DNA from 2 places in the Gordonia ajococcus genome. Region 1 is predicted to be linked to the other one. Evidence: predicted binding sites of a transcription regulator. Region 1 holds the regulator's gene; the other holds the start of a gene.

Region 1 (9,889 bases):
GAGCCCTTTGATCACCGCGGCCGGTGCGGGGGTGAGGACGACGCAGTCCACGTCGAGCTCCTTGAAGGCCTCGCGGTCTCTGGTGGCGGCGATCCCGATCGGATCGGTGCGCACCAGCTCACCGATGTCCTTGCCGTCCTTCTTCGGGTTGTGCACCAGCGCACCGACGACCTCGAACGCCGGGTCGGCGACCGCGGCACGGATGACCGCGCCGCCGACTTCGCCGGGACCCCACACGGCGATCCGATAGGGACGTATCGGAGCGGAGCCGGGTTCGGCGGTCGTCGGTCGGGGCAGCGTCATGTGCGGGTCCTCGGATTCGTCGAAGTGGAATCGCTTGCTTCCTGTTGAAATCTGCACGGTGGCGGCCGGTGTGTCAAGGACCACACGGCTTGAGTGAAATCCGCTCAACTTTTCCCGGCGGCGCGGGAACAAACCCCGTGGGACCCCCGTTACACACTTCGAGAAACCTGAGCGATCCAGACTCAAGTAGGTTTGACTCGCCGCTCCGAATTCAGTAGGACATGAGTCGGACGCACTGAAGTCCACCTCGCGCAGGGTTCGGACATCATCCCCGCGTCTCAGGCCGCGGGGGCACAAGGACTTGGGTGCACACCCACAAACTAGGAGGAAGCCAAACATGTCTCGTGCTGTTGGAATCGACCTCGGCACCACCAACTCCGTGGTTTCGGTGCTCGAGGGTGGCGAAGCTTCGGTCATCGCCAACGCCGAGGGCTCGCGGACCACGCCGTCCGTGGTCGCCTTCGCGCGTAACGGAGAAGTACTCGTCGGTCAGCCGGCCAAGAACCAGGCGGTCACCAACGTCGACCGCACCATCCGCTCGGTCAAGCGCCACATGGGTGAGGGCAACTGGACGATCGAGATCGACGACAAGAAGTACACCCCGCAGGAGATCAGCGCGCGCACGCTCATGAAGCTCAAGCGCGACGCCGAGGCGTACCTCGGTGAAGACGTCACCGACGCCGTGATCACCGTGCCCGCATACTTCAACGACGCCCAGCGTCAGGCCACCAAGGAAGCCGGCCAGATCGCCGGCCTCAACGTGCTCCGCATCGTCAACGAGCCCACCGCGGCCGCGCTGGCGTACGGACTCGACAAGGGTGAGAAGGAACAGACCATCCTGGTCTTCGACCTCGGTGGCGGCACCTTCGACGTCTCGCTGCTCGAGATCGGCGACGGTGTGGTCGAGGTCCGCGCGACCTCCGGTGACAACCACCTCGGTGGTGACGACTGGGATCAGCGCGTCGTCGACTGGCTCGTCGAGAAGTTCAAGTCCACCTCGGGCATCGACCTGACCAAGGACAAGATGGCTCTGCAGCGTCTGCGTGAGGCTGCCGAGAAGGCGAAGATCGAACTGTCGAGTTCGCAGAGCACCTCGATCAACCTGCCCTACATCACCGTCGACGCCGACAAGAACCCGCTGTTCCTCGACGAACAGCTCTCGCGCAGCGAGTTCCAGCGGATCACCTCTGATCTGCTCGAGCGCACCCGCGCCCCGTTCCAGGCCGTCATCAAGGATGCGGGCATCTCCGTCGGCGACATCGACCATGTCGTGCTCGTCGGTGGCTCGACCCGTATGCCGGCCGTCACCGATCTGGTGAAGGAACTGACCGGTGGCCGCGAGCCCAACAAGGGTGTCAACCCGGACGAGGTCGTCGCCGTGGGCGCCGCCCTGCAGGCCGGTGTTCTCCGCGGTGAGGTCAAGGACGTGCTGCTGCTCGACGTCACCCCGCTGTCCCTCGGCATCGAGACCAAGGGTGGCGTGATGCACAAGCTGATCGAGCGCAACACCACCATCCCGACCAAGCGGTCGGAGACCTACACCACGGCCGAGGACAACCAGCCGTCGGTGCAGATCCAGGTGTACCAGGGCGAGCGCGAGATCGCCTCGCACAACAAGCTGCTCGGCAGCTTCGAGCTGGGCGGCATCGCACCTGCGCCGCAGGGTGTCCCGCAGATCGAGGTGACCTTCGACATCGACGCCAACGGCATCGTGCACGTCACCGCGAAGGACAAGGGCACCGGCAAGGAGAACTCGATCCGCATCCAGGAGGGTTCCGGCCTGAGCAAGGACGAGATCGACCGCATGATCAAGGACGCGGAGGCTCACGCCGACGAGGATCGCAAGCGTCGTGAGGAGGCCGAGACCCGCAACCAGGCGGAGTCGCTGGTCCACCAGACCGAGAAGTTCCTCAAGGACAACGAGGACAAGGTCCCGGCCGACGTGAAGGAAAAGGTCGAGGCTGCGGTCGCCGACGCGAAGGAAGCGCTGAAGGGCACCGACTCGGCCGCGATCAAGACCGCGATCGAGAAGCTGTCGGAGGAGTCGCAGGCTCTCGGCCAGGCGATCTACGCCAACGCCGCTGCGGAATCCCCCAACGGTGAAGCCGGCGCAGCCGCCGACAGCGAGTCCGATGTCGTCGACGCCGAGGTCGTGGACGACGCCGACGCCAAGGAGAACAAGTGACCGCAGGATCCCATTCGACGAATGGGTCCGGCGAGGAGCCGGTGACGGTGACCGACCGTCGTCGCATCGACCCGGAAACGGGTGAGGTGCGCGACGAGCCGGCCGCCGGCCCCGGCCCGGCCGACGCCGAACCCGTCGTGGACGAGCCCGACAACGAACAGCCGGCCGATGCGACGTCGCCAGATGCGCGGGTCGCCGAACTGACGGCGGATCTGCAGCGGGAACGCGCGCAGTTCGCCAACTTCCGGCGACGCGCGGCCGAGGAGAAGCAGGGATCGGTTGCCTACGGCAAGCAGATCCTGATCGACAAGCTCCTGCCGATTCTCGACGACCTCGACCGTGCCCGTGAGCACGGCGATCTCGAGAGCGGTCCGCTGCGGGCCGTCGCCGACAAGCTGGCCGGTGTGCTGAACACCGAGGGCCTCGAGGCCTTCGGTGCCTCGGGTGACGAGTTCAACCCTGAACTCCACGAGGCAGTTCAGCACGACGGCACCGGCGACCACCCCGTCATCGGCGCGGTGTATCGCTGCGGTTACCGGCTGGGCGAGAAGGTGATCCGTACCGCCATGGTGACGGTCACCGATCCCGAGCCCGCCGGTGACCAGGCCGGTGCACAATAGATCGACCGTCTGTGGCCCTGGGGTGCGAGGAGCGAGAGCACGCGCCTCGCACCTCAGGGCTCTCTGGCGAGAGTACGAACACAACCGAAATATCAATCCAGACAACAAAAGACTTTTGAGGAGGTGACGTCTGGTGGCTCCACAACGTGAGTGGTTGGAACACGACTTCTACAAGGACCTGGGCGTTGCTTCTGACGCTTCGGCTGAAGAGATCAAGAAGGCCTATCGCAAGCTCGCACGCGAGCTGCATCCGGATGCCAATCCCGGCGATTCCGCGGCCGAAGAGCGCTTCAAGCGGGTGTCCGAAGCCCACAGCGTGCTCAGTGATCCCGAGAAGCGCAAAGAGTACGACGAGACCCGGGCCATGTTCGCCGGCGGACGATTCCGCGGAGGTGGCAACGGATTCCCGGGTGGCTTCCCCGACGGCGGTACGACCTACACGACCGGTGGCAACGACTTCGATCTCGGTGACCTGTTCGGCGGTGCCCAGACCGGCGGGGGAGGCGCCGGCGGTTTCGGAGACCTTTTCGAGGGTCTCTTCAACCGTGGCGGCGGAACCCAACGCACGTCGACGGCCAGCCGTCCGCGTCGCGGTAAGGATCTCGAGACCGAGACCACGCTGTCCTTCAAGGACGCGGCCCTCGGTACGACGGTCCCGCTGCGGGTGACCAGCCCGTCCCCGTGCACGACCTGCCACGGTTCAGGCGCCAAGCCGGGCACCAGCCCGCGAGTGTGCCCCAACTGCAACGGCTCCGGTTTCGTCAGCCGAAACCAGGGCGCGTTCGGGTTCAGTGAACCCTGCCAGGACTGCCAGGGCACCGGTTCGCGGATCGACGACCCGTGCGGCGACTGCTCCGGCAGCGGCGTGAAGAATCGGACCCGCACCATCAACGTGCGCATTCCGGCGGGAGTCGAAGACGGTCAACGGATTCGGCTTGCCGGACAGGGTGAGGCCGGACGCCGCGGAGCGCCGTCGGGCGACCTGTACGTCGTCGTGCACGTGACCCCGCACAAGCAGTTCACGCGCAGCGGCAACGACCTTCGCGTGCAGTTGCCGGTGCGGATCTCCGAACTCGTTCTCGGCGCGACGGTCTCGGTACCGACCCTCGAGGGTTCGGTCGGGGTCAAGATCCCACCGAACACGACCGACGGCCGGACGCTCCGCGTGCGTGGCCGCGGCGTCCCCAAGCGGTCCGGCGGAGCAGGCGACCTGCTCGTCACCGTCAAGGTCGCGGTGCCGGACAAGCTCGACGACGCCGCGATCGAGGCGATGCGTGCCTACGATCAGGCCGAGCGGGCAAGCGGATTCGATCCACGGGCGAACTGGGGGAGATGAGTGATGGCCGGCCACAAGAACTTCGACGCCGATGGCGCGACCTTCATGATCTCGGTGGCCGCCGAGCTCGCCGGATTGCACGCCCAGACCCTGCGCACCTATGACCGTCTGGGTCTGGTCACCCCGCAGCGGACGAGTGGGGGCGGACGCCGTTACTCCTCCCGCGACGTCGAACTCCTGCGAGAGATCCAGCGTCTCTCGCAGGAAGAAGGCGTCAATCTCGCAGGTATCAAACGGATCATCGATCTGAGCAATCAGGTCGAGGCGCTCCAGCAGCGTATCCGTGAACTCTCCGACGAGGTTGCCGCGTCGCGGAACCGTCGCGGCGGCGAGTTGGTCCCGGTGCCCCGGACCAATGCGCTGGTCGTGTGGCAGCCGCGGCGCAAGCGTTCCGTCGACTGAGCGAACCGACCGGCAGGGCCCGCGTACGTTGGATGTATGGCATCCGACACCGTTACCACCGTTGACACGGGCCCGCACCGCGTCTCCCGGCGCATCGTCGTCGATGCGCCGGTCGCCGACGTCTTCGCCCTCGTCGTCAACCCGCACCGGCATCACGAACTCGACGGTTCGGGCACGGTGCGCGACACACCCGTCAAGGGGCCGGAGAAGCTCACCCCCGGCGCGCGATTCAGTGTGGGGATGAAGCAGTTCGGCGTCCCGTACACCATCACGTCCACCGCGACCGACGTCGAGACCGACAAGGTCGTCGAATGGAAGCACCCCATGGGCCATCGCTGGCGCTGGGAACTGGTGTCCACGTCGCCGACGACCACACAGGTCACCGAGACCTTCGATTACTCGACGCTCAAGATCCCGAAGATCATGGAACTGATCGGGTACGACAAGAAGAACGGTCACGGCATCGAGGGCACGCTGCGCGCGCTCGCGAAGCGATTCGGCTGACCTTGCCGCCCTCTTGCCGACACGGTGTCGGTAAGATGGCGGCGACCATCAGACCCGAGTCCAGGAGTCGACGAATGTTCGTGATCACCAACCGCATCGATGTCACCGAGAATGCCGAGGCATTCGAGAAAGCGTTCTCGGAGTCGATGCGCAGCACGCTGAAGGGCGTCCCGGGCCTGCAGCGCGCGACACTGATGCGCCCGGAGGCCGACGGCCTGCCTTACGTGTCCACGATGGAATTCGACGCCAGGGAGGACTTCCTGGCGTGGCTGAAGTCGGACTCGTTCCGTGCGTCGCACTCCGACAAGCAGGCGCCGGGGATGCAGGCTCCCTCGGCCGTCGAACAGCACACCCTGATCGAGACATTCACCGCCTGATCACTTCGTCGCCGCCGGGCGACGACCACCACACGAAGGGCGCCACATGGAGTTCGAGGACGAGGCGTCGTCATCCGGCGACGAACCGGCGGTTGTCCTCGGAGTCGTCGCCGCGCCCGGACAGCCGATCGGTCTCGCGCGCAAACTCGTCGACGCGGATCTGATCGAGCACGTGCAGACGACCTTCCCCGGAGCCCGATGGCAGGTCGAGGTCGTGGAGGTGTCCGTGGTGCAGCCGCCCGCGACCGACGCCCAGATCGTCGACGCCGCGAGAGACCTTCTCCTCGAACGGGAATGGGACCTCGTGGTCTGCCTGACCGACCTGCCGCTACACGTGGGACGCCGCCCCGTCGTCGCCCATGCCAACGCGGTGCACGGCGTTGCGGTCCTGTCGGTTCCCGCGCTCGGTCCGACCGGCCTGCGTCAGCGGACGCGCGGGACGGTGGTCGGTCTCCTCGCTCAGCTCCTCGGCGCCGACGCGGACGATCTCCGAGAGCATCAGAAGTCGCCGTCTCGCTCCCCGCTACGGCACCGCGTCCGCCAGCTCGGCACCGACACCGACGAGGAGAGCACCGCCTTCACCGCCCGGGTGCTGACCGGCAACCTCCGACTCCTCACCGGCATGGTCCGCGCCAATCGGCCGTGGCGCCTCGCGCTCGGGCTGACCCGTGCGCTCACGGGCGCCATCGCCGCAGGCGTGTTCGCACTGGTGACCGCCGACATCTGGCTGCTGGCCGACACCTTCGGATGGGTCCGGCTCACCGGCGTCGCCGTCGGCTCGATCGTCGCCATCACCGCCACCCTGATCATCGGCGCCGACCTGTGGGAGCGGGGATCGTCGCGGCAGTCGCGCGAACAGATCGTCCTGTTCAACACCGTCACGGTCATCACCGTCGTGCTGGGCGTCGCGGCGTTCTATGCGGCTCTGTTCGTACTCGCGACCGCCGGCGCACTGTGCCTGGTGGTCCCGCAGGTCTTCGGCGATGCACTCGGCCACGATCCCGGGATCACCGACTACCTGGAGGTCGCGTGGCTGACGTGTTCGCTCGCCACGGTCGGCGGTGCGCTCGGTGCGGGGCTGGAGACCGACGAGGCGGTGCGCGACGCCGCATACACCCAGCATCCGGCCGAGTCGGTCTGGCGAGGTACTCCGCGACGGTCCGGCTGCCACGGATCGCGTAACAGCCGCTAGGCTTCATGGGCAAACGTCGATGTGGAGGTGACGATGACCCAAGATCCGGCGGGTGGGGGACTGCCCGGATCCGTGGTTCTCGGGATATCCGTCGTCGACGACCAGATCGCGTCCGTCGTGCGGGACGCCGACGGGCACATCCTGGCGAGCAATCTCGTCGACCTGCCGGATTCCTCGGCCCCCGCGGTCGAGGCCGCGATCATCGTACTCGTCGATTCGGTTCCGGTCGTGGTGGACCAGATCGGTGTCTCCGCCTCTCGCGAGGACGTCCGCAAGCACCTGGCGCAAGCCTTCGCCTCGGACGCCGCAGGCGAATCCTGGCATCGCCGCGTCGTCGTCACCGGATACGCCTCGGCGCTCGCCGAGATCGCCTGCACCCACGCCACCCGAGGCGGCGTCGTGGCCGTCGTGGACCTCGATCGCGATGCCGCCCCGGCGGCCGGTACCACTGTGGCTACGGTCGACACGACGTCGGGTGCGGTCCTCGGGACCGCCGACTTCACCACCAACCGGCTCGCGCCCGTCACCGATCCCGACGGGGCGTCCGCTCTGGCGACGGCGGTCACCAAGCTCCCGCGCGGTCGCGACATCACCTCCATCATCGTGGTGGGACCCGGCGCGGAGATGCCCGGCATCGCTCCCGCCTTCGAGTACGCGGCGCAGCGACCCGTCACGGTCGCCGCAAACCCCCCGCTCGCGTCGGCCATCGGCGCGGCCGACGCCGCCCTGGTGGCGCTGTCGGCCCCGGCGGGGGCCACGCGGGTGTCGACGGGGCGACGCTGGTGGTTCGTCGGCGCCGCGATCGGCGCCGCGGTGTTCCTCGGCGCCGTCGGGCTGACCTTGATCCTGGCCGCCGAGAGGGCCACCCCCGAAGCTGTTCCGGTGACGGTCACCGAGACCCCTGCGGCGGTGACCGTCACCGCAGACGCGACGACGGTCACCGAGACCGAGACCGAGACGCCGCAGGCCCGCACCACGACGGTCACCAGCACGCCGCGTCCGGTCACCCGGACGACCACGGTGACCGAAGAGGTGTCGGCTGCCACGATCACCGAGACGGAGACGACCACCATCGAGGTGCCGGCGCCGGGAGAATCAGCGCCCCGGGGTCAGTAGACGGGGTCGTGCTGGATGCGGCTCGCCCGCACCCCGGCGATGATCAGCTGTCGCCGGGTCGCCTCGATCATCTGCGCCGACCCCGCGATCAGCACCTGATGGTTTTCCCAGTTCCCGGCGCCGACAACCACGTCGGCGAGGGTGCCGATGCGGTGTTCGATCCCGAGTTCGGCCGGCGTCGCCACCGCCCTGATCCACCACGGGTCGCGTTCTTCCTCCGAGACCGCGGTGACCTGCAACCACGGATTGGTGGCGGCGATCCGCCGCAGCACACTGAGGTCGTAGAGTTCGCCGGGATGGCGCATGCCGTAGAAGATGTGGGTCGGCGGCGAGTCCGCGCGCTTGGACATCTCGATGAGCAGCGCACGCAGCGGGGCGAGACCGGTACCGCCGGCGACCATCAGCACGGGCTGATCCCGGTCGACGTGCAACGTGCCGTGACTCTGGGACAGCGTCCAGACATCCCCGACGCTGGTCTCGCTGACGATCGCCGAACTGACCGCCCCACCTTGGATCGCCCGTACGTGGAACTCCAGCTCACCGGCCGGATTCGGGGGGATCGACGGCGAGAAGTTGCGCCACTGCTTCGGCCACTGCGGGATGTGGACCTCGAGGTACTGGCCGGCGATGAATGTCAGTGGCGCGTGCGCGATGAGTCGTACGACGGCGAGGTCGCGGCTGATGCGGTACTTCTCGACGACCTCTGCCGTCCACCGCGCCGGATGGGTGGCGGTTTCGGCCGCCCCACGCATCACGCCGGTGACGAGCATCATCGCCTGGGAGACCGTCTGCTGGGCCTCGGAGTCCCAGTACCCCTCCATCAGACTGGCGAACTCGCCCATGAGCGCCGAGTACATCACGTGGTAGTGCTCGGGTTCGACGCCGAACTTGCGATGGTCGCGACCGAGCTGGGCGAGGAACTCGACGAGGTCGGCGTGGCCGGATTCTGCCGGTATGGCTTCGAGGACGTGGTCGATCACGCGATGGAAGGCGATCTGCTGTGCGGCCATCGAGACGCCGAACAGGTCCCGGAGGTCGGGGTCGATCGCGAACATCCGGGTGAAGACGTTGGTCGCGAACCGGTCGGGCTGCCGGTTCACCGCTGTTCGCAGCTGATGCAACGTGTGGCGTGAGTGGCTCGCCATTCTCTCTGGACAACCTCCGTCGGCGTTCGTCCCCGCCTCTTCCAAGAGACCCAACACTAGCCTCTCGACCCGACAGAATTCAGGATCCGCCATCGTATGTCGGACTGTGATCCGGTATGGCAAGGTACCAGCATGACGTCCCTCGACGGTGTCCTCCCGGCCATCGTCGACGCGCATGTGCAGCACTGGAATCTGCGGCGCACTCCCTGGGCCGCAACCCGTTCGTCGCGCCTGTACGGGTTCGTCCCCCGATTGGGGGACCGGGTGTTTCCGCTCGTCGCCTCGCGCGCCGACCGCGAGTTCGTGCTGACACCGCGAACGGTCGCGCGTCCCTACGGGCCGCGGCAGTACGCCACCGATGCCGCACTCGTGCCGACGGTCGTCGGTGTGCCCATCGACACCGTCGTGCACGTCGAGTCGCACTGGCGCAAGGCGTTTCCGGCCGGGGAACAGGCGTCCGCCCACAGCACCGCGGTGGAGGAGACGCGCTATCTGGAGGACCTCCCGTTCGGTCAGGCGGGGGCTCCCCGTCTCGGAGCGATCGTCGCCCACGGTGATCCACGGGACCACGACTTCGCCGAGACACTCGACCAGCAGCTCATCGTCTCACCGCGGGTCCGAGGCGTCCGGCTGGTGGCGACGCGTCACCCCGATCCACGCGTCCGCGACGGTGGCGACGCCGACAACATCCTGTCGTCGACCGCCTTCC
Region 2 (9,889 bases), 140 kb from region 1:
GTGCCACTGTCCCGGGATGATCGTCTCGTGTTGCGAAATCCCGGTCAGCGCATCGTCGGTGGCGGGATCGTCCTGCACCCCGATCCGCCCGGGCTCCGTCGCCGCGGCGACTCAGCTCGCCGGACCGCCGTCCTGGCCGGGATGAGTGAAGACGGCGGCGCCGCGGAAGAGGTTGCCCGACGTGGCGCCGTGCGCGTTCCGGATCTGCATCGGCTCGGCCTCGTCCACGACGGTGAGACGCCACCGCCGGGGGTTCGTGTCATCGACGAGTGGTGGGTCGACGAATCCACCTGCGCGGCATGGGCCCGGCGCCTGCACGACGCGGTCGTCGGAGTTCATGAGCGTGAGCCCATGTCCGCCGGCCTGTCGACGTCAGGGGTTCCTTCGTTGCTGAATCTCCCTGACGGAGCACTGTTGCCGACGGTGATCGCCGACGCCGGACTCACGTCGTCCGACGGCCATCTCTCGATCCCGGGCCATGTCCCGGATCTCGGTGACGCCGACGAAGCGATGAACGCTCTCGAGCGCCGTCTGGCCGAGCAGCCGTTCCGCGCTCCCGAGGCGGACGATCTCTCCGCGCTCGGCCTGGGGACCAGGGAGCTCGCGGCTGCCGAGCGCACCGGCCGCATCCTCCGCTTGCGCGACGGCGTGGTGCTGTTGCCGACCGCGCCGGCGCTGGCCATGCGGACCCTCGCCGCACTCGACCAGCCGTTCACGACCAGCGAGGCCCGCCAGGCGCTCTCCACGACGAGACGCGTGATGATCCCACTGCTCGAACACCTCGACGCCCGGGGTTGGACCCGCCGCCTCGACGCCGGGCACCGAGAGGTCGTGCGCCCCACCGCCGGCTGAGCCGGCACCGAGCGGTCGTGCGCCACACCGCCGGCTGAGCCGGCACCGAGCGGTCGTGCCCCCCACCGCCGGCTGAGCCGGCACCGAGCGGTCGTGCGCCCACACCGCCGGCTGAGCCGGCACCGAGCGGTCGTGCGCCCCACCGCCGGCTGAGCCGGCACCGAGCGCAGCGAGGCGCCGCGTCGAAGCCCAGGTAATCGGAGTCGTCGACTGGAACCACGACAAAGGGACCCACCCCGAAGGGTGGGTCCCTCTCTAGATCTGAACTCAGCCGAGCACCAACGACTCCCCGTCGGCACTGACGTTCACCGGAACGATGTCGCCGTCGCGGATGTCTCCCTTCAGCAACTGCCTGGCGAGCTGGTCACCGATGGCCTGCTGCACCAGCCGGCGCAGCGGACGAGCACCGTACAGCGGATCGAATCCACGTGCGCCGAGCCATTCCTTGGCCTTCGGCGACACCTCGAGGTCGAGGCGACGCTGGGCCAGCCGCTTCTTGAGCTGTCCGAGTTGGATGTCGACGATCGCCACCAGCTCCTCGGGGCTGAGAGCATCGAAGATCACCACGTCGTCGAGCCGGTTGATGAACTCGGGCTTGAACGCCGAGCGCACCGCCGCCATGACCTGATCCTTGTCGCCACCCGCGCCGAGGTTCGAGGTCAGGATCAGGATGGTGTTGCGGAAGTCCACCGTCCGTCCCTGGCCGTCGGTGAGTCGGCCTTCGTCGAGCACCTGCAGCAGCACGTCGAACACGTCCGGGTGGGCCTTCTCGATCTCGTCGAACAGGACCACCGTGTACGGGCGACGACGCACGGCCTCGGTCAGCTGACCTCCGGCCTCGTACCCGACATAGCCGGGGGGAGCACCGACGAGCCTTGCGACGCTGTGCTTCTCGCCGTACTCGCTCATGTCGATGCGGACCATCGCCCGCTCGTCGTCGAACAGGAACTCCGCGAGCGCCTTGGCCAGCTCGGTCTTGCCGACACCGGTGGGGCCGAGGAACATGAACGAGCCGAGCGGCCGGTTCGGGTCGGCGACACCGGCGCGTGCACGACGCACCGCGTCGGAGACGGCTTCGACAGCGGCCTTCTGACCGATGACGCGTTGCCCCAGTTCGTCTTCCATGCGCAGCAGCTTGGCGGTCTCACCTTCGAGCATGCGTCCGGCCGGGATTCCGGTCCACGACGACACGACCTGCGCCACGTCGTCGGGTCCGACCTCCTCCTGCAGCATCACGTCCTGGCCGGGATCGGTGCCGGTCTTCTCCAGTGCGGCCTCGAGTTCCTTCTCCAGGCCCGGGATTCGGCCGTACCGCAGCTCGGCCGCGCGCCCGAGGTCACCGTCGCGCTCGGCGCGATCGGCCTCGCCGCGAAGACGATCCAGCTCCTCCTTGAGGTCGCGTACCGCGTCGATCGCGGTCTTCTCCGACTGCCACCGCGCGGAGAGCTCGTTGAGCTTCTCCTTCTGGTCGGCCAGTTCGGCGCGTAGCTTCTCGAGCCGCTCCTTCGACGCCGCGTCGGTTTCCTTCTGCAGCGCAACCTCTTCGACCTCCAGCCGGCGGACGATGCGCTCGACCTCGTCGATCTCGACGGGGCGCGAGTCGATCTCCATCCGTAACCGCGACGCCGCCTCGTCGACGAGGTCGATGGCCTTGTCGGGGAGGAATCGCGAGGTGATGTAGCGGTCGGAAAGTGTTGCCGCAGCGACCAATGCGGAGTCGGTGATGCGCACGCCGTGGTGCACCTCATACCGGTCCTTGAGGCCGCGGAGGATACCGATGGCGTCCTCGACCGACGGTTCGCCGACGTACACCTGCTGGAAGCGACGCTCGAGTGCGGCGTCCTTCTCGATGTACTTGCGGTACTCCTCGAGGGTCGTGGCACCGACCAGCCGCAGCTCACCACGGGCGAGCATCGGCTTGATCATGTTGCCGGCGTCCATCGCGGAATCGCCGGTCGCACCGGCCCCGACGATGGTGTGCAGCTCGTCGATGAAGGTGATGACCTGTCCGGCCGATCCCTTGATCTCGTCGAGCACGGCCTTGAGCCGCTCCTCGAATTCGCCGCGGTACTTGGCACCGGCGACCATCGAACCCATGTCGAGGGAGATGACGGTCTTGCCGCGCAGCGATTCCGGCACGTCGCCGGCGACGATGCGCTGGGCCAGGCCCTCGACGATCGCCGTCTTGCCGACGCCGGGCTCACCGATGAGGACCGGGTTGTTCTTGGTCCGCCGGCTGAGCACCTGCACGACACGCCGGATCTCGGTGTCGCGCCCGATGACCGGGTCGAGCTTGCCTTCGCGGGCCGCCGCGGTCAGGTCGGTCGAGTACTTCTCGAGTGCCTGGTAGGTCGACTCCGGGTCCTCGGAGGTGACCCGGGCGCTGCCGCGTACGGCGACGAACGCGTCCCGCAACTCCTGCGGGGTCGCGCCGGCGTTGTGCAGCAACTTGGCGACGTCGGAGTCACCGGTCGCCAGACCGACGACGACGTGCTCGGTCGAGACGTACTCGTCGTCGAGTTCACCGGCCAGCTGCTGAGCTGCACTGATGGCCGCGATCGATTCGCGGGAAAGCTGGGGCGTCGCACTGGCCTGGGCCACCGTCGGCATGCGATCGACCAGTCCCTGGGCCTGCGCACGAACGCTCGACGGGTCCACGCCCACTGCCTTGAGCAGTGGCGACGCGATGCCGTCGGACTGATCGAGCAACGCCACCAGGATGTGGGCCGGTCGCACATCGGGGTTGCCAGCACTGGCCGCCGCCTGCACAGCAGCGCTCAATGCCTGCTGTGTCTTCGTGGTGGGGGTGAAGCTGTCCACTCGCGTGCACCTTTCTCTTTAGTCCAACAGGCTCAAGTATGAGCCATACGGAGGATGCAACGCCAACAAAGTTGAGTACATTCCGCTCAGCTTCGATATAGATGTGAACTGCGTCATATCGGGACCCGCTCTCTGCGCAGCCTGGTAGGCGGCTTCCGGGTCTTCGGCCAGGGATCCTGCGAAGATCGCGAGAAGCGGCGAAGCCCGCGCCACCATCACGGAATGGACCATCGCGCGATTCCGCACCTAGCCCGACGCGAGCCCGTAAGCGGTCTCGAGTTCGGCCAGCACACGCTCCGCCAGCGGGATGAGCGGTTCTACGTCTGGCAGCATCTCGCGGCCGGCGACACAGCCGAACGACACCTTGTCCCCGTGCGAGTAGACGGTGATGTTGAGACCCAGACCGGCGAACACCGTCGAGATCGGGAACAGCGAGTCCAGGCGGGCGCCGTTGTAGTACATCTCTTCAGCGGGACCTCGGAGGGTGGATATCGGCAGGTTGTATCCGGTGCGCCGCTTGGGACCGAAAGGCAGCAACGCGGTCACGACGCTCTGCGCGACATTCGGCACCACCAAGGCCAGCGATGCAGCCCCGCCGTGGGCTGCGACCTGTTTCTTCGCAAAGTCCATGGCCCGGTGGATCGTCGCGAGCCGCTCCACCGGATCGTCGACATCGGTTGCCAGGGAGCATGTTTCCAATCCGAAGGCGTTGCTGCGCGCGGTTTGTCCCGGATCGTCGAGCACCCGCACCGAGATCGGGCACAGACCGACGAGCGAGCGCCTCGGGAGTTCGCCCCGCTCGGCGAGCAAATCGCGTAACACCCCGGAGATGACCGCGGTCAGCACATCGTTGACGGTGACGTCGGCTGCCACGCGGATCGCCCGTACCCGACTGAGCTCGAAGGTGGCGCCGACGACCGCCCGGTCCGGGCCCACTCGGCCGTTGAACCGGACGAACGGTGCACTCAACGGCAGGCCGACCCTACCTTGCAGCGCCCCGACCAGCAGATCGCGCTGCCCACCGACGACGCTTCGGGCAAACCCCAGCGACGACTTCGCGAGACCCGCGGCCGACCGGACGGCCGTGAGCGGGTGCGGCCCGGATGACGGTTTCGCCGGCGACGCGACCCGCGGAGAATGGACGCTGGCGGCGTAGAAGGGTTTCAGGTCGCGCCTGTCCGGGTCCCCACTCAAGGAGTCGGCGATCATCTGCATGCCGGCCACCCCGTCGACCAGCGCGTGATGGATCTTGATGTAGAACGCGAACCGCCCGCCGGACAGGCCACCGATCAAGTACGCCTGCCACAGCGGCCGGGATCGTGACAACCCCTGCGCGTGCAGATCGCCGATCAGACGCCACAGTTCGGCATCGTCGCCTCCAGGCGGGAGGTGTAGGCGCCGAACATGATCGACAACATTGACCTCGACCTGTTCCCACGTCCACAGCCCCAGCGTGTCGACGCCGATGTGCGGGCGGCGTGCCAGCCGCGGATCAACCGCGTCGGTGGCGATGAGTCCCTGCGTATAGAGATCGTCGACAAAGCCCGGCCCCGCATCATCGGGCGGAGAGAAGATCATCAGCGCAGCGACGTGGATCGGGTTGACGAGCGTCTCGGCGCTCATCAAGGCCGCCTCCATCGGGTCCATCAACTGCATACCGGTGCTCCCGCCGTGGCCAGGCGACACCGAGGAAACGGCGCCACGCCGGGCCGTGACCGTCGATCGTCCCGCTGATGATAGGCACGATCCCCGAGAAACGAACCGGTTTCGTCCACTGCGTCTTCCGTCTGTACGCGTTGCACCCGGAATCAGTTTACAAACGTACACTGAACTCATGTCGGCAGATCACCCTCGCGATCGCGAGATGCCCGCACTCGCGGCCCTGGGCCGAACCGAGCTGGGCAGAGCTGTCACAGGAATCGCAACCGTGCACGCATCCATTGCCGACACCGTCTTCGGCGGCCTGCGCGCCGCTTGGGGTCCCCGGGTCCGTCCCGCCCAGATGATGCACGACGCCATCAGCACGTCCACCTATTCCGCTATCGTCTCGTCCGTCGATGTGGTCGGCGACCTGGCCGAGTCGCTCGCCGACCGCCACGGTGGGGTGCCGTCCGAGACCAAGCGCGGCGCCGTGGCGATCGGCATCCTCGACGGTTTGATCGGGGATCAGCTGACCGCCGAGCAGTCACCCCTGGCTCCGGAGACCGCCGTCCGTGTCGACGGCGCGATCGTTCCGATCACCCCGGAGGACCTGGCGGGCGCCTTCCCCCGGGCCACCGGGCACCTGACGGTGTTCCTGCACGGCCTCATGGAGACCGAGTTCGCGTGGGAGCTCGGCGGCAGACCCACCTACGGCGCACGCCTGGCCGATGACCTCGGCAGCACCGAGGTCATGATCCGGTACAACTCGGGACGACACATCAGTGACAACGGCCGCGATCTCGCACAGTTGCTCGCCGACCTGCTGTTGTCGTGGCCGGTGCCGGTCACCGACCTGACCCTCATCGGCCACTCGATGGGCGGACTGGTGATCCGGAGTGCGTGCCATCAGGCCGCCGCCGTCGATACGTATTGGCCCCACCTGGTTCGACAGACGGTGTGCCTCGGTACGCCGCACCTCGGCGCGCCCCTGGCACGAGGGGTTCACTGGGCGACGGCGGCCCTGCGCCTGTGGCCGACCAGCCGTCCATTCGGCGCGCTGCTCGCTCGGCGCAGTGCCGGAGTCCGCGACCTGTTCCACGGGACGGTCACCGAAGAGCAGTGGCGCGACACCGACCCGGAGGCCTTTCTACAGCCCGCGGTCGATTACCCACCGCTCATGAAGGGCGCGCGGCATCTCTACGTCACGGCGACCGTGACCCGACGACCCGATCACCCATTCGGCTGTATCGTCGGCGACGGATTGGTGATGACGAACAGCGGCGGTGGCCGAGATCGGAAGCGGCACCTCGGATTCGAGGTCGACGACGGGTTCCACATCGGCGGCGCCCACCACTTCACCTTGCTCAACGACGACACCGTCTACGAGTGGATGCTCCCCCTGCTGAGACCTCGCCGTGCGCTACCGCCGGGCTCGAGTCCCCCGGAATCGCCACCTCGCCCGAACACGCGCTAGCTGCAGGTGGCTCCTCTACCGCGAACCAGCGACTCTGCGGCGGCGCGGACGGGTCCGGACCCGCCACCACAGCCCCACCCACGACGCAACGACCACGGCAGCGACCAACCCGCGCACCAGGCCGAGGGCAGAATCGGGGTAGATCACCCCGGTCAGGTAGTGGTCTATGAACCCGGTCGAGGGCAGCCCCGCTTCGCCGGCACGATGCCGCGCCCAGTTCTCGGCATCGGTGAGCGGGCACCACAGCCCCAAGCCCACCGAGGCGAGTCCCCACCCCACGGCCGCGAGGTGGAGCACGACGGTGCGTGGCCACCGCCAGGCGATGAACCCGCCGAACGTCAGATACAGCAGGAACAGCAGATGCAGGACCGCTATGCCGTCGGCCAGAACCCGATAGGGCATGTGTCCAGCGTAAATCGGTCGGGTTCACCAATCTGCCGATCTGGAACACGGCGATATCGGACACTCGAAGCGAGAAGCACCCGTTCGACGGAAGGACGCGATCGGTGAGCACGAGCATGACCGACGAGGCCGCCAACGTATTCGCCGATCCGACGGCCTACGCCGACGAGCCGCGACTCCACGCGGCGATGGCCCACCTCCGGGCGCACAACCCGGTCGCCTACGTCGACAAAGCCCCCTACCGGCCGTTCTACGCGATCACCAGACACGCCGACATCATGGACATCGAGCGCGACAACAACCTCTGGCTCAGCGAGCCCCGCCCGGTGCTGGTGACCGCAGTGGCCGACGACTTCGCCAAGTCGCAGCTCGAGTCCGGAGCGGGGTTGCGCACCCTGATCCACATGGACGACCCCCACCACAAGAAGGTGCGGGCGATCGGCCAGGACTGGTTCCGGCCGAAGGCGTTGCGCGAGCTACAAGTCCAGGTGGACGCACTGGCGAAACGCTACGTCGACAAGATGGCCGAGATCGGTCCGGAATGCGACTTCGTCGAGGACATCGCCATCCACTTCCCGCTGTACGTCATCCTGTCGTTACTGGGGTTACCCGAAGAGGACTTCCCCCGGATGCACCAGCTGACCCAGGAGATGTTCGGCGCCGACGACGAGGAGTACCAGCGCGGCACCACGCTCGAGGAGCGGATGGCGACGCTGTTGGACTTCTTCGACTACTTCAGCAAACTGACCGCCTCCCGGCGCGCGAATCCCACCGGCGACCTGGCATCGGCAATCGCCAACGGCCGGATCGACGGCGAGCCCCTCTCCGACGTCGACACCGCCTCCTACTACGTGATCGTCGCCAGCGCCGGCCACGACACCACCAAGGACGCGATCTCCGGAGGCCTGCGCGCACTCATCGAGAACCCCCACGAACTCGACCGCCTCCGCCACGACCCCGAACTCATCGACACCGCGGTGGAGGAGATGATCCGCTGGACCACGCCGGTCAAGGAATTCATGCGCACGGCCGCCGCGGACACCTCGGTGCGTGGCGTACCGATCGCCAAGGGCGAATCCGTCTATCTCGCTTACACTTCCGGAAACCGGGACGAAGAGATCTTCGACGACCCGTTCACCTTCGACGTCGGACGCTTCCCGAACAAGCACCTCGCGTTCGGTTACGGCGTGCACTTCTGCCTGGGCGCAGCGCTGGCGCGGATGGAGATGCGAAGTCTGTTCAGCGCACTGATCCCGCGACTGGATTCGATCGAGCTGGCCGGCGAACCCGAACTGGCCGCGACGGTGTTCGTCGGCGGGCTCAAGCACCTGCCGATCCGGTACTCGATCCGCTGACACCTCACGTATCGAACCCGGCCGAATTGGGTACGCCGCCCCCATGACCCACTTCGACTTCTACTTCGATCCGGTATGCCCCTTCGCCTGGGCCGCGTCGCGTTGGCTCCTCGACCGCGCAAACGCCCACGATGCGGATGTCGACTGGCACCTCATGAGTCTCGCGATCCTGAACGAGGACGAGGAGCCGGATTCCGACGAACAGCGCCGCCGGCTCGACACGGCACTCCGGCTGGGACGCGTCGTCGCGGCCGCCACCGACAAGGCCGGCGCCGACGTCATCGAGCCGCTCTACTCCGCGCTCGGCAGACGTATCCACTTCGCGGGCGACGAGGTGACCACGACGGTCGTCGCCGAGGCGCTGGCCGAGGCAGGACTCCCGGCCGAGCTGGCCGACGCCATGGACGACGCCACCTTCGACGACGCGGTGCGCGCGTCCCACGAACGCAGCCAAGAATCGCTCGGCGAGGACGGCGGCAGCCCCATCCTCGGCATCGACGGCACCTACTTCTTCGGACCGGTGCTCGCCGACATCCCGACCGGCGATGAGGCCGAGACCCTGTACACCTCGCTCGTCGCCATCGCCGGCACGACGTTCGCGCAGATGAAACGGCCGGCCGATCCGCCGACCTTCACCGCGTGAGTCAGTCGATCTGCACGTCGACCCGCTCGTCGTAGAAGCAGATCAGATCCCGCACCGGTTCGGCGTCGGGCAGCGGATCGGTGTAGGTCCAGGCGACGTCGGGAACGACCTCGTCGCCGACCACCGCCGACCAGTACGTCGCCTGACCTTTGTACGCACACACGGTGACGGTGTCGGAGCGTTGCAGGACATCCATCCGGACGTCCTCGCGCGGGATGTAGTGCCGCGCCGGGAGGTGTGTTTCCAGCAGGAGCGTCGGGTTGTGACTCTCCGCCAGCACGGTGTCCCCGATGCGCACGACGATGTGCCTGCTGGTGGCGAGGCAGTCGATTCGTTTGTACGGGTCGTGCGCATGACCCATCGCGATCTGTTCTTCCTCGCGCCATTCGTCGAACGCGTCCCAGTCAAGGAGTACATAGTCGGCGAGATCAGGGTCGTCGAGCCGAAACCCAGCTCCGACCAGCGTCCGCGTGTCGGCCCCGATGTCGTAGGCCGCGCCGGGCGCGGTGTGCATCGAAAACGGATGCGCCGGCGTCAGGATCGGGGGGTGATCAGCGCCCGGCATCGTCGGTACGTGATGCTCGAGTGGGACGGCGATGTCCGCGGTTCCCACCGCGTAGCACCCGACCACCCGATACGGCTCCCAGACCTGGATCGGTTCGGCCGAGTCGACGACCACCTGACCGTCGACAAACGCGCGGA

Evidence for each region. The regulator HspR, encoded in region 1, represses chaperone genes until heat shock. The targets are predictions, from matches to a motif close to ANNTGAGTNNNNNNNACTCANNT.
Region 2: the regulator HspR is predicted to act here: its motif matches at 3,742-3,764, upstream of clpB (ATP-dependent chaperone ClpB).

What each region holds. Positions count from the first base shown of each region.
Region 1 covers NZ_CP052884.1:4,533,923-4,543,811, reverse strand. The annotation lists gene GAA2_RS20520 (hypothetical protein) at 1-303, opposite strand, end outside; gene dnaK (molecular chaperone DnaK) at 641-2,488, shown strand; gene grpE (nucleotide exchange factor GrpE) at 2,485-3,108, shown strand; gene dnaJ (molecular chaperone DnaJ) at 3,242-4,444, shown strand; gene GAA2_RS20500 (heat shock protein transcriptional repressor HspR) at 4,448-4,846, shown strand; gene GAA2_RS20495 (SRPBCC family protein) at 4,883-5,350, shown strand; gene GAA2_RS20490 (antibiotic biosynthesis monooxygenase family protein) at 5,425-5,727, shown strand; gene GAA2_RS20485 (hypothetical protein) at 5,774-6,919, shown strand; gene GAA2_RS20480 (hypothetical protein) at 6,953-8,035, shown strand; gene GAA2_RS20475 (FAD-binding oxidoreductase) at 8,029-9,180, opposite strand; gene GAA2_RS20470 (amidohydrolase family protein) at 9,313-9,889, shown strand, end outside.
Region 2 covers NZ_CP052884.1:4,395,821-4,405,709, forward strand. The annotation lists gene selB (selenocysteine-specific translation elongation factor) at 1-852, shown strand, start outside; gene clpB (ATP-dependent chaperone ClpB) at 1,120-3,672, opposite strand; gene GAA2_RS19835 (wax ester/triacylglycerol synthase family O-acyltransferase) at 3,919-5,508, opposite strand; gene GAA2_RS19840 (lipase family alpha/beta hydrolase) at 5,507-6,787, shown strand; gene GAA2_RS19845 (DUF2784 domain-containing protein) at 6,803-7,189, opposite strand; gene GAA2_RS19850 (cytochrome P450) at 7,306-8,544, shown strand; gene GAA2_RS19855 (hypothetical protein) at 8,588-9,187, shown strand; gene GAA2_RS19860 (DUF427 domain-containing protein) at 9,189-9,889, opposite strand, start outside.